Regions from separate parts of the Kitasatospora sp. NPDC057015 genome, predicted to be linked through region 2. Evidence: riboswitches for the same ligand, from Rfam matches in the RefSeq annotation. Region 2 holds a riboswitch; each other region holds the start of a gene.

Region 1 (4,272 bases), on a different contig from region 2:
CGTGTCGCCTTTGACAGAGTGGTTTCGCGGTCGGCCGGGCCACCCGTCGCGTCGGGCCGCGTCCGCGTGCGGGTGGACGGAGAGCAGAGCCCCGGGGTCGTTCGTCGCCCCGGTGCGCGGCCCGGACCGCCGGACCGGGGCCGGTGGGACTCGGCGGCGGAAATTCGGTTGCGCCGCGGGAGGGAGCGGCTAGGGTACTGACGTCCTCGCGGATCTCCGCGCCAGGACCTGACGTCGAGGAGGTGTGTCCGGATGGTTGCCGCCCTGTCGCGGCGCGCCTTCGTGTGCGCGCCATACGCCCTCCTCGTTCGTCATCTCCCCACCGGCTGACAGCGCGTCGTATCGGACGCACCCCGGTGGGCCACTCCTCAGGAGCCACCGCAGTGCGTGAGCGCTTTGCCGACAGCGATTCCTTCTCCCGTATCCGTCCCAAGGGCGGGGCCCGGCGCGGCCGACGGTCCGACCGGTTCGACGACTTCGAGGGCGAGTACCTCCCCTCCGAGGGGGACGGGTTCCCCGTGGACCCGGACGACCTCGCCTCTCCCGCCCCGGTGACCGACGGCCCCGCCGAGGGCGACCGCTGGTCCACCTGGGACAAGTCCACCCCCACCGAGAAGGGGCCCGAGCCGCGCCCCGCGTGGGTGGTGACCGAACTGGCGGCCGTGGACACCGAACTCGGCATCGTGAAGACCGGCAAGGAGGCCGACGTCTTCCTGCTGGAGCGCCGCGTGCCGGGCACCGAGCGGCGCACCCTGATGGCGGCCAAGCGCTACCGGGACTCCCAGCACCGGATGTTCCACCGCGACTCGGGCTACCTGGAGGGCCGCCAGCACAAGGAGTCCCGGATCAGCCGGGCGATGGCCAAGCGCACGGCGTTCGGCAAGGAGGCCATCGCCGGGCAGTGGGCGGCGGCCGAGTTCGGCGCGCTGTGCCGGCTCTGGTCGGCCGGGGTGGCCGTCCCGTACCCGGTGCAGATCACCGGGACCGAGATCCTGATGGAGTTCGTCGGTGACGCCGACGGCACGGCAGCGCCCCGACTCGCCCAACTGCGGGCGGAGGAAGCCGACATCGACGATCTCTGGGAGCAGCTCGGCCGCAGCCTGTCGCTGCTCGCGGTCGGCGGCTACGCACACGGCGACCTGTCGGCCTACAACATCCTCGTCCACCGCGGGCGCTTGGTGATCATCGACGTGCCGCAGATCGTGGACGTCGTCGCCAACCCGCGCGGGCGCTCCTTCCTGGAACGGGACGTGCGCAACGTCGGCGCCTGGTTCGCGTCCCGGGGCCTGTCCGAGGAGCGCGTGCAGGAGCTGGTCGAGGAGCTCGCCGCCGACGCGCGCCTGAGGTAGCCGCCGCGCGCCGGGGAGTCCCTCGGCGCGGAGGGGAGTCCCTCGGCGCGGAGGGGAGTCCCTCGGCGCGGAGGGGCACGCGGACGGTCCGCCCGCTCCCCGCCCCCCGCCACCCCGTCGTCGTCGCCCGGCCGCTGCTCCGGCCTCGACCTCGGCGGGGAGCCGGCGGGGAGCCGGCGCACGCGCCCACGGACCGGGCCCGCGTACGGCCCGGTCCGTGGGTCGTCCGCGGCGCCGGGATCCCGGCCGACGGCGGGCTGCGGGTCCACGCCGCCATCCGCCATCCGGACAATCGCCGACAGGACCGTCCGGATCGGCCTAGGCTGTGCCTCGCAGTCGGTTCGCCCTGCCAGCCAGGCAGGCGCGTCGCAAGAGGGAACCCGGTGTGAATCCGGGACTGCCCCGCAGCGGTGAGTGGGAACGACCGCCGTCACATGCACTGAGCCCCGTAGGGGCCCGGGAAGCGACGGCCAGTAGGTGTCGGAGGCCGACAGGCCCGGCGTGCCCACGAGTCCGAAGACCTGCCACTGCCCGTGTGCGACCGCACGCGGTGATCTCGGTGACCTCGCGGGCAGGTCGGCGGAGCGGGCGGGCACATCCTGGTGCCACGCCCCCTGTCGTGCTCTCTCGTCCTCGTGCTCTCCCGGGATCGCAACGCGACTCGCGAAGGAGAGTTCCGTGTCATCGAGTTCCACCACCCCGCAGGCCATCCCGCAGGTCACCGTGCAGGCCACCGTGTACGGCTACCCGAGGCAGGGCCCGAACCGGGAGCTGAAGAAGGCGATCGAGGGGTACTGGGCCGGCCGCGTCGACGCCGAGTCCCTGCGGGCCACCGCCGCCGGACTGCGCCGCGAGAACTGGCGGCAGCTGGCGGAGGCCGGCGTCACCGAGGTGCCCACCGGCGACTTCTCGCTCTACGACCACGTGCTGGACACCACCGTGGCCGTGGGCGCGATCCCGCCGCGCCACCGGGCCGCGGTGGCCGCCGACCCGCTGGACGGCTACTTCGCGATGGCCCGCGGCACCCAGGACGCGGCCCCGCTGGAGATGACCAAGTGGTTCGACACCAACTACCACTACCTGGTGCCCGAGGTGGGCCCGGACACGGTGTTCGCGGCGAACTCCGCGAAGGCGGTCTCCGAACTGCGCGAGGCGCTCCTGCTCGGCCACCGCGCCGCCCGTCCGGTGCTGGTGGGCCCGCTGACCTACCTGCTGCTGGCCAAGCCCGCGCCCGAAGCGGCCGCCGACTTCCAACCCATCACCCTGCTCGACCGGCTGCTGCCCGTCTACGCCGAGCTGCTCGCGGACCTGCGCGCCGCCGGCGCCGAGTGGGTGCAACTGGACGAGCCAGCCCTGGTGCAGGACCGCACCCCGGCCGAACTGAACGCCGCCGAGCGGGTCTACCGCGATCTCGGCGCCCTCACCGAACGGCCGAGCATCCTCGTCGCGACCTACTTCGACCGGGCCGGCGAGGCGCTGAAGGTCCTCGCCGGGGCCCCGATCGAGGGGGTGGGCCTGGACTTCACCGGACCGGCCGCGGGCAACCTCGACGACCTCGCCGCCGTCGGCGGACTGCCCGGCAAGCGCCTGGTGGCCGGTGTGGTGGACGGCCGCAACATCTGGATCAACGACCTGGCGAAGTCCCTCTCCACCCTGGCCACCCTCCTGGGCCTGGCCGAGCGGGTGGACGTCGCGCCGTCCTGCTCCCTGCTGCACGTCCCGCTCGACGCGGGCGCCGAGCGCGACCTCGACCCGCAGGTCGCCCGCTGGCTGGCCTTCGCCCGTCAGAAGACCGAGGAGATCACCACCCTGGCGCGGGGCCTGCGCGAGGGCACCCACGCGATTCTCCCCGAACTCGCCGCCAACCGGGCCGACCTGGCCTCCCGCGCCGCCTCGGCGCTCACCCGCGACCCGGTCGTCCGTGCCAGGGCCGCCGCCACCACCCCCGGGGACGCCCGCCGCGCGCAGGCCTACCCCGAGCGCGCCGAGGCCCAGCGCGCCCGCCTCGGCCTGCCCCTGCTGCCCACCACCACCATCGGCTCCTTCCCGCAGACGGCCGACCTGCGGGTCGCCCGCGCCGACCTGCGCGCCGGCCGGATCGACCAGGCCGCCTACCAGGACCTGATGCGCGCCGAGGTCCGCGAGGTGATCGCCTATCAGGAGAAGGCCGGGCTCGACGTCCTGGTGCACGGCGAGCCCGAGCGCAACGACATGGTCCAGTACTTCGCCGAGCAGCTCACCGGGTACCTGGCCACCCAGCACGGTTGGGTGCAGTCCTACGGCACCCGCTACGTCCGCCCGCCGGTCCTGGCCGGCGACGTCTCCCGCCCGCACCCGATGACCGTCGACTGGTTCCGCTACGCGCAGGACCTCACCGACAGGCCGGTCAAGGGCATGCTCACCGGCCCGGTCACCATGCTCGCCTGGTCCTTCGTCCGCGACGACCAGCCGCTCGCCGACACCGCCCGTCAGGTCGCCCTCGCCCTGCGCGACGAGGTCGTCGACCTGGAGGCCGCCGGCGCCGCCGTCGTCCAGGTCGACGAGCCGGCCCTGCGCGAGACCCTGCCGCTGCGGGCCGCCGGCCGGCCGGCGTACCTGGCGTGGGCCACGGAGTCGTTCCGGCTCACCACCTCGGGGGTCCGGGCGGACACCCAGGTCCACACCCACATGTGCTACGCCGAGTTCGGCGCGATCATGACCGCGATCGACGGGCTCGACGCCGACGTGATCTCGCTGGAGGCGGCCCGCTCGCACATGGAGGTCGCCCACGAGCTGGCCGGGGCGGGCTACCCGCGCGAGGTAGGTCCGGGCGTCTACGACATCCACTCGCCCCGGGTGCCGAGCAGCGCGGAGGCCGCCGCCCTGCTCCGCGCCGGCCTGGCCGCCGTCCCGGCCGAGCGGCTCTGGGTCAACCCCGACTGCG
Region 2 (4,272 bases):
CCGAAGTCCAGCACCTCGGCCACGGCCGGCGGCAGACCGGCCGCGACCTTCTCGACCGCCTCCGGAGCCCAGTCCTCGGCCTCCATCGCCTCGACCAGCTCGCGGGCCTTCGCCTCGGCGGCGTCGGCCGCGCCGAGCGTGGGCGCGGACTCGTCCAGGCCGAGCGCCTCGCGCAGGCCGGGCAGCGCGGCCACGCCGCCCCAGATCTGCCGGGCCCGCAGGATGGCGAGCACGATGTTGACCCGGTCGACGCCGACCGGGGCCTGGCCCAGCACGTGCAGGCCGTCCCGGATCTGGGCGTCCTTCACCTCGCAGAGCCAGCCGTCCACGTGCAGCAGGAAGTCGTCGAAGCCGTCGTCCTCCGGCCGCTCGGCGAGCCCGAGGTCGTGGTCGAGGCGGGCGGCCTGGATCAGCGTCCAGATCTGGGCCCGGACGGCCGGCAGCTTCGCCGGGTCCATCGCGGCGATGTTGGCGTGCTCGTCGAGCAGCTGCTCCAGCCGCGCGATGTCGCCGTAGCTCTCGGCCCGGGCCATCGGCGGCACCAGGTGGTCGACCAGGGTGGCGTGCGCCCGGCGCTTGGCCTGGGTGCCCTCGCCCGGGTCGTTCACCAGGAAGGGGTAGACCAGCGGCAGGTCGCCGAGCGCCGCGTCCGGTCCGCACTCCGCGGACAGCGCGGCGGTCTTGCCGGGCAGCCACTCCAGGTTGCCGTGCTTGCCGAGGTGGACGACCGCGTCGGCGCCGAAGCCGCCGTCCTCCTGGGCGGCCGCGATCCAGCGGTAGGCGGCCAGGTAGTGGTGCGAGGGCGGCAGGTCGGGGTCGTGGTAGATCGCCACCGGGTTCTCGCCGAAGCCGCGCGGCGGCTGGATCAGCACCAGCAGGTTCCCGGCCCGCAGGGCGGCGAGCACGATGTCGCCGTCCGGGTTGACGCTGCGGTCCACGTACAGCTCGCCGGGCGCCGGCCCCCAGTGCCGCTCGACCTCCTCGCGCAGGCCCGCGGGCAGCTCGGCGTACCAGCGGCGGTAGTCGGCGGCCGGGATCCGCACCGGGTTGCGGGCGAGCTGGTCCTCGGTCAGCCAGTCCTGGTCGTAGCCGCCGGCCGCGATCAGGGCGTGGATCAGCGCGTCGCCCTCGTGGGTGTCGTTCAGCGCAGATCGCCCGCCCGCCTCCGGGCCGTCGGGCCGGGGCGCCAGGCCCGGCAGCGCGTCCGGCCCGTCCAGCGGCCCGAGGTCCATGCCCTCCGCACGCAGCCGGGTCAGCAGGCGCACCGCGCTGGCCGGGGTGTCCAGGCCGACGGCGTTGCCCACCCGGGCGTGCTTGGTCGGGTACGCGGAGAGCACCAGGGCGAGCCGCCGCTCGGCGGCCGGGATGTACCGCAGCCGGGCGTGCCGTACCGCGATGCCGGCGACCCGGGCGGCCCGCTCGGGGTCGGCCGCGTAGACGGTCAGGCCGTCCTCGTCCAGCTCCTTGAAGGAGAACGGGACGGTGATCAGGCGGCCGTCGAACTCGGGGACGGCGACCTGGGTGGCGGTGTCCAGCGGGGAGAGGCCGTCGTCGCTGGCCTCCCAGGCGGCGCGCGACCAGGTCAGGCAGAGCGCCTGGAGGATCGGGCGGTCGAGGGCGGCCAGCGCGCCCGCGTCCCAGGCCTCCTCGTCGCCGCCGGCGGAGGCGTCGGCGGGGCGGGTGCCGCCGGCCGCGAGGACGGTGGTGATGATCGCGTCGGCCTGCGCCAGCTCGGCCAGCAGCTCGGGCTCGGCGCCGCGCAGCGAGGAGCAGTACAGCGGGCGCGGGCGGGCGCCCTTGTCCTCGATCGCCCGGCAGAGCGTCTCGACGAAGGCGGTGTTGCCGCTCATGTGGTGGGCGCGGTAGTAGAGCACCGCGATCACCGGGCCGTCGGCGTTCTCCGCCGTCGCGGTGCGCTCCAGCGGGCCCCACTCGGGCGCGGAGGCGGGGGCGGCGAAGCCGTGGCCGGTCAGCAGCACGGTGTCGGAGAGGAAGGCGCCGAGCTCGGCGAGGTTCGCCGGGCCGCCGTGCGCGAGGTAGGCGTGCGCCTCGGCGGCGATGCCGGCGGGAACGGTGGACAGCTCCATCAGCTGGGCGTCGGGGGCCTGCTCGCCGGTCAGCACGATCACCGGGCGGGGGCCGGCCAGCAGCGCGTCCAGGCCCTCCTGCCAGGCCCGGCGCCCGCCGAGCAGCCGGACGACCACCAGGTCGGTGCCCTCCACCAGCGCCGGGAGGTCCTCGGCGGTGAGGCGGGCCGGGTTGCCGAGGCGGTACCCGACCGGGCCCTCGCTCGCCCGGGCACTCAGCAGGTCGGTGTCGGAGGTCGACAGAAGCAGGATCATGCGAAGGCCCTCCCGGCCTCGATGGCGGGCAGGGGCATGAGCGTGGGCGTCAGCGCGGGCGTGCGCCCGGACGACGGCACGGGCGGGGGCACGGCGTCCGGCGCGGGCGTGAGCCCGGGCGCAGGCATGCGGCAGCGCATAGGTCGAGCCTTCCTCGGGGTCCGCGCCCCGTGGGGGACCCCCGGCCGGAGCGCGGGGGAATCGGGACGGCAGGAGTTCCTGGCTCCCACGGCCGATGAACCGTGGTCACAGTGGCGGGACCGCACCGGGTTTGCACCGGTTTCCTCCCCTTTGCGCCGTCTCTGGCGTGAGCGGACCCCGAAGGATCCGCCCGCGAGCATAGTAGGCGCTGAGGGTGATCCACGGGACAGAGTCCCCGGCCGGATCCTGGGTATGCTCGCCGCCATGTCACCCACACCCGACCCCGTCGCCCCGGGCCCCGGCGTGCCCGACCGGGCACGCGAGGACGCGTGCCCGGGGGCCCTTCGTCTACATACGGCCGACGACGGCGCGCTCGCCCGAGTCAGGCTGCCCGGCGGCCTGCTGACGAGCCGTCAGGTGCTCGCGCTGGCCGCCGCCGCCGAGGAGCTCGGGGACGGGCACCTGGAGACCACCTCGCGGGGGAACGTCCAACTGCGGGGCCTGCCCGAGGGCTGCGGGGCCGAGCTCGGCGGCCGGCTGCGCGCCGCCGGCCTGCTGCCCTCCGACCGGCACGAGCGGATACGCAACATCGTGGCCTCACCGCTCGCCGGGATCGACGGCAACGGGCATGCGGACGTGACCACTTGGGCCCGCGAGCTGGACGCCGCACTGTGCGCCGCCGAGTGGTCCACCGCCCTCTCCGGCCGGTTCCTGTTCGCCCTCGACGACGGCCGGGGCGACGTCGCCGGCCTCGACGCCGATGTGACATTGATCGCAACCCCCGCCGACCGGGCACTCCTGCGCCTCGGGCGTGCCACCACCGCCCTGCGCGTACCGGCGGTGCGCGCCGTCGCCGAGGCACTGCGCGCGGCTCAGGACTTCCTCACCCTGCTGCGGGAGACCGGCGCCCAGGCCTGGCGGATCCGCGAGGCCGACCCGGACGGCGCCCGGCTCACCCCGCCCGGCTCGCCCGCCGTCGCCCTGCCCGTCCTGTCCGGCGCGCTGCCGCAGGCGGGCCCGGTGGCCGGCCCGGACGGCCGCCACGGGCTCTCGGCGGGCCTGCCCTTCGGCCGCGCCGGCGTCGCGCAGTGGCGGCTGCTGGCGGAGGCCGCCGCCGACGGCGCAGGCGAACTGCGGGTGACCCCCTGGCGCGGTGCCGTCGTCCCGGGCCTCACCCCGGAGCTGGCGCGGACGTGGACCGGCCGGCTGACGGCCGCCGGCCTCGGCCTCGACCCGCACTCCCCGTGGGAACTCGCCATGGCCTGCACCGGGACCCCCGGCTGCGCCAAGTCCCTGGCGGACGTCCGCGGCGACGCGGCCCGCGCGCTGGCCGGCGCCGACCCGGCCGCCGGGCGGCTGCTGCCCGTGCACTGGTCGGGCTGCGAGCGGCGGTGCGGGCACCCGGCCGGCACGTGGGTGGACGCCCTCGCCACACCGGACGGGTACCGGGTGGCCGTCCGCCGCCCCGACGCCGCACCCACCTACCAAGCAACGACAACGCAACAGATGGCCGACGCAGTGGCCCGGGCCCGGAGGACCAAGTGATCGAGTACGAGAAGGACGGGGCGGCGATCTACCGCGAGTCCTTTGCCACCATCCGGGCCGAGGCCGACCTGGCGGGCCTGCCCGCCGACGTCTCGCAGGTCGCGGTGCGCATGATCCACGCCTGCGGCATGACCGACCTGGTCGAGGACCTGCTCTGGTCGCCCGGCGTGGTGGCCGACGCCCGCCGGGCGCTGCGCGCCGGCGCACCGATCCTCTGCGACGTGTCGATGGTCGCCAGCGGGGT
Region 3 (4,272 bases), on a different contig from region 2:
CTCCTGCATCATCGACGACGCGGTGTTCCCGGACCGCCCGGCGATCGGTCTCGGCGGCTGGAAGCGCCACATCGGCCCCGGCATGATCCCGGTGGTGCTGCTCCCCGGGCTGGACTCCGTCCTCGCCCGCAACGCCCGCCGCAGCGGCAATCGGCGCCTCAGCGACGAGGAGGTCGCCCGGATCCACGGCCGGATGGCCGGCTGGTACAACTCCGGGCTGCCGATCATCGACAACTCCCAACTGGACGTCGGCGCCACCGCCGCCGCCCTGGACCAGGTCATCCTGGCCCGCCTGCTCGGGCGCCCCGTACGCTGACCAGGGCCTTCCCGCCGCCGCCCGCCGATCGCCGCCACACCGGGCTGTCAGTGCCGGCTGGGATGATGGACCCGTCCTGCTGATCCACCGGGGGAGCCGTTCCGTGCCCGAAGGCCACATCATCCACCGCCTGGCCGCCCAGAACTTCCAGGCCTTCGGCGACCGCCCCGTCCGGGTCTCCAGCCCGCAGGGGCGCTTCGCCGACGGCGCCGAGCTGATCGACGGCCAGGCACTCGTCTCGGCCGAGGCCACCGGCAAGCACCTCTTCCTCGGGTTCGAGGAGGGCGCCTGGCTGCACGTCCACCTCGGCCTGTACGGCGGCTTCACCTTCGGCGAGGGCCCGGCCCCGCGGGCGGTCGGCCTGGTGCGGCTGCGGCTGGAGAACGACGACGCGTACGCCGACCTGCGCGGCCCCACCACCTGCGAGCTGCTCACCCCGGGCGAGAAGGCGGCCGTCGCCGCCCGGCTGGGGCCGGACCCGCTGCGCGCGGACGCCGACCCGGTGCTGGCCTGGCGGCGGATCTCCGCCAGCCGGACGACGGTCGCGGCCCTGCTGATGGACCAGAAGGTGCTGGCGGGCGTCGGCAACGTCTACCGCGCCGAGGTGCTCTTCCGGCTCGGCATCAGCCCGCACCGGGCCGGCCGCGACCTGACGCGTGCGCAGTGGGACGCCATCTGGGCCGACCTGGTCACCCTGATGCAGGAGGGGGTGGACGCGGGCCGGATCGACACCGTCCGCCCCGAGCACACCCCCGAGGCGATGAACCGCCCGCCGCGGGTCGACGACCACGGCGGCGAGGTCTACGTCTACCGCCGTGCGGCGATGCCCTGCCTGGTCTGCGGCACGGCCGTCCGCACCGAGGAGCACGCGGCCCGCAACCTCTTCTGGTGCCCGAGCTGCCAGCGGGTCTGACCGGCCGTCACCCGGCGCGGGCGGTCACGCGGGGGCGGTCACCTCGTGCGGCTGCGGCTCGGCATGGTCGTCCGCCGCGCAGTGGGCCAGCAGCGGGCCGAGGTCCTCGTCGACGATCCGGTAGCGCACCACCCGGCCGTCCCTGTCGCCGGCCACCACGGCGGCGGTGCGCAGCAGCCGCAGCGCCTGGGAGACGGCCGGGTCGCGCATGCCGGTGGCGACCGCGAGGTCGCTGACGGCGAGCGGGCCGGCCCGGTGCAGGGCGAGCAGCAGGGCGAGGCGTCCCGGGTCGGCGAGCAGGGCGAAGCGTTCGGCCCGGGCGCGCACCCGGGCGGGGTCGCCGATCGCCGCGATGGCCTCGCAGACCCGGTGGCCGTCGATGGTCCGGTGGTCCGCGCGCTCGGCCGGTACGAGATGCATGCGGGCCATTCTCGCAGCCCACGGGGTGTGATCCTGAACACCTGCGCAGGTGCGCAGCCTTGCATGGACGACCTGACGCCCCGTACGGTGTGGCCCGCCGTGGTGTTCGGGAAGACCGGTGACGGACCTTCAGAGGTCCCAGACCGGAGCGGCCCTCGCCACTGTGATCGGGAAGCATCCGCGCCATGTCCCGCCCCCTGACCGGGGCGGGTGGTCACTGGACGTCCAGGCGTCCGGGAAGGCCGGCGCGGGAGCGTTCGACCCGTCAGCCAGGAGACCGGCCACGGCATCTCACGAAGTGATCCACGAGGTGCTGGAGCGTGACCGCATGACCCTGCCCGAAATCGGTGCCGCCCCGGCCGCGCCGCCCACCGCCCCCGCCCTGCCGGCCTTCCGCTGGCGGCGCGAGGACACCGTCCGCACGGCCGGGCTGATGGCGGTGATCCTGGCGATGCACGTGGCGGCGTTCGGGACGCTCTTCTTCCTGGTGGCACCGCACGAGTACGCGGTCGGCACCCAGGTCTTCGGGGTCGGCCTGGGCATCACCGCGTACACGCTGGGGATGCGCCACGCCTTCGACGCGGACCACATCGCCGTGATCGACAACACCACCCGCAAGCTGATGGCGGACGGCCGGCGGCCGGTGTCGGTGGGCTTCTGGTTCGCCCTGGGCCACTCCTCCATGGTCGTCCTGATGGCGGCGCTGGTGGCGGGCGGCGCGCAGCTGGCGAACACCCTGATGGACGAGGACTCGACGGCCCACCAGTGGCTCGGCGTGCTGGGCACCAGTGCCTCGGGGGCCTTCCTGTACCTGATCGGCGCGCTGAACCTGGCGGCGCTGTTCGGCATCCTGCGGGTCTTCCGGGCGATGCGGGCCGGTCGGTTCGACGAGGCGGAGCTGGAGGGGCACCTGAACTCCCGCGGCCTGTTCAACCGGGTGCTGAACCGGGCCACCCGTTCGATCACCCGGCCCGGGCAGATGTTCCCGGTCGGGATGGTGCTCGGGCTCGGCTTCGACACGGCGACCGAGGTGACCCTGATGGTGATGGCGGGCAGCGGCGCGGCCGCCGGGCTGCCCTGGTACGCGATCGTCTGCCTGCCGCTGCTGTTCGCGGCGGGGATGAGCCTGTTCGACACGCTGGACGGGACCTTCATGAACTTCGCCTACCAGTGGGCCTTCTCCAACCCGGTGCGCAAGGTGTACTACAACCTGACCATCACCGGGCTGTCGATCGCGGTCGCCTTCATCATCGGCACGATCGAGCTGGTCAGCGTGCTGCACGAGAAGCTGGACCTGACCGATCCGGTCAGCGGCTGGATCGCCGGCCTCTCGCTCGACAACGTGGGCTATGTGATCGTCGGGCTCTTCGTGGTGGTCTGGGCGGCGGCCGTCGCCTACTGGCGGCTGGGCAGGGTGGAGCAGCGCTGGGCCGCCGCGCCGTGAGCGGGTTTGCCCGGCCGGGCGGACCGGTGGTTCAGGCGGCGGCGAGCAGCAGGGTCCCGGCCACCGCCAGGCCCGCACCGAGCACCTGTATCCGGCGCAGCCGCTCGTCGAGCACACCGCGTGCCATCAGCGCGGTGACGACGGGGTAGAGCGAGGCCAGCACGGCCGCCGCGGCCGCCGACCCGCTGTGCGAGGCCGTCGCGTAGGCGCCGTTCGCCGCCACGTCGGCCAGGCCCACGGCGGTGAGGGCGGGCAGCCGCCCCCGCAGCTCCCGGCCGAGACCGGTGCCGGTGCCGGTCCGCCGCAGGGTCAGGGCCAGGGCGGCGCCGCCGACCGCGATGTTGCACAGCCGCTGGACGCAGAGGGTCAGGAGCAGGCCGCCGCCGGCGGAGGCCTGCGCGACCAGGGCCATCACGGCGCCGAAGCCGAACGCGGCGCCCAGGGTGAGCAGCAGGACCCGGGGCCCGGCCGCCGGCCCGCCCCGCTGCGGGCCGGCGGCCAGCACGACCCCGGCCAGCGCGACCGCGATCCCGGCGGCCTGCCCGAGGCCGGGCCGCTCGCCCAGTGCGAGTCCGACCCCGACCGGGACGGCCACCCCGACGGTGGCCAGCGGTGACACCACCCCCATCGGCCCCATTGCCAGCGCCCGGTAGAAGGCCAGCATGGCGAACGGCCCGATCACCCCGGCGGCGACGGCGTACCAGAGCATCGGCGTGGCGTCGCCGATCCCGCCGGTGGCGAGGACGGCCGCCACCAGGACGACGGCGGCGGTCAGCTGTGAGGCGACCACCACCGCGAGGGCGGGAAGTCTCCTGGTCAGGGCGCCGCCGCCGAAGTCGGCCAGGCCCCAGAGCAGGCTGGCGGTGAGGGCGAGCAGGGCGCTCACCGCGGTCTGGCCGCGGGGGTGGTGGGGGACAGCACGATGGCCTCCGCAGTACATTCGACCGGACGCCTGTCCGGATCGCAGCGTAGTACAGCAGAATGAACCAGCCGAATCAATTTATTGGACTATCTCGTGCCGGATCCCGATCTCGTCTCCCAGGCGCTCGCCCGGAACCTCAAGCGGCTGCGCGCCGAACGCGGCCACACCCTCGACGCGCTGGCCGCCCGGGCCGGCGTCAGTCGCGGGATGATCGTGCAGATCGAGCAGGTCAGGACCAATCCCAGCGTCGCCACGGT

The links. A riboswitch is a leader RNA that binds a small molecule or an ion and turns the genes downstream of it on or off. The one in region 2 is predicted to bind cobalamin.
Region 1: it holds a riboswitch for cobalamin, as region 2 does, so the genes downstream of both, metE (5-methyltetrahydropteroyltriglutamate--homocysteine S-methyltransferase) here and cobN (cobaltochelatase subunit CobN) in region 2, are expected to answer to the same signal.
Region 3: it holds a riboswitch for cobalamin, as region 2 does, so the genes downstream of both, ACFTWP_RS19210 (HoxN/HupN/NixA family nickel/cobalt transporter) here and cobN (cobaltochelatase subunit CobN) in region 2, are expected to answer to the same signal.

The regions. Positions count from the first base shown of each region.
Region 1 is NZ_JBHUSG010000001.1:169,352-173,623, reverse strand. Features, by position in the region: gene ACFTWP_RS00715 (serine protein kinase RIO) at 384-1,349, shown strand; cobalamin riboswitch at 1,670-1,893, shown strand; gene metE (5-methyltetrahydropteroyltriglutamate--homocysteine S-methyltransferase) at 2,028-4,272, shown strand, end outside.
Region 2 is NZ_JBHUSG010000022.1:86,617-90,888, reverse strand. Features, by position in the region: gene cobN (cobaltochelatase subunit CobN) at 1-2,342, opposite strand, end outside; cobalamin riboswitch at 2,533-2,658, opposite strand; gene cobG (precorrin-3B synthase) at 2,748-4,028, shown strand; gene ACFTWP_RS21575 (precorrin-8X methylmutase) at 4,025-4,272, shown strand, end outside.
Region 3 is NZ_JBHUSG010000018.1:113,763-118,034, forward strand. Features, by position in the region: gene ACFTWP_RS19195 (AAA family ATPase) at 1-316, shown strand, start outside; gene ACFTWP_RS19200 (Fpg/Nei family DNA glycosylase) at 420-1,229, shown strand; gene ACFTWP_RS19205 (ArsR/SmtB family transcription factor) at 1,254-1,649, opposite strand; cobalamin riboswitch at 1,733-1,950, shown strand; gene ACFTWP_RS19210 (HoxN/HupN/NixA family nickel/cobalt transporter) at 1,978-3,093, shown strand; gene ACFTWP_RS19215 (EamA family transporter) at 3,125-3,979, opposite strand; gene ACFTWP_RS19220 (helix-turn-helix domain-containing protein) at 4,097-4,272, shown strand, end outside.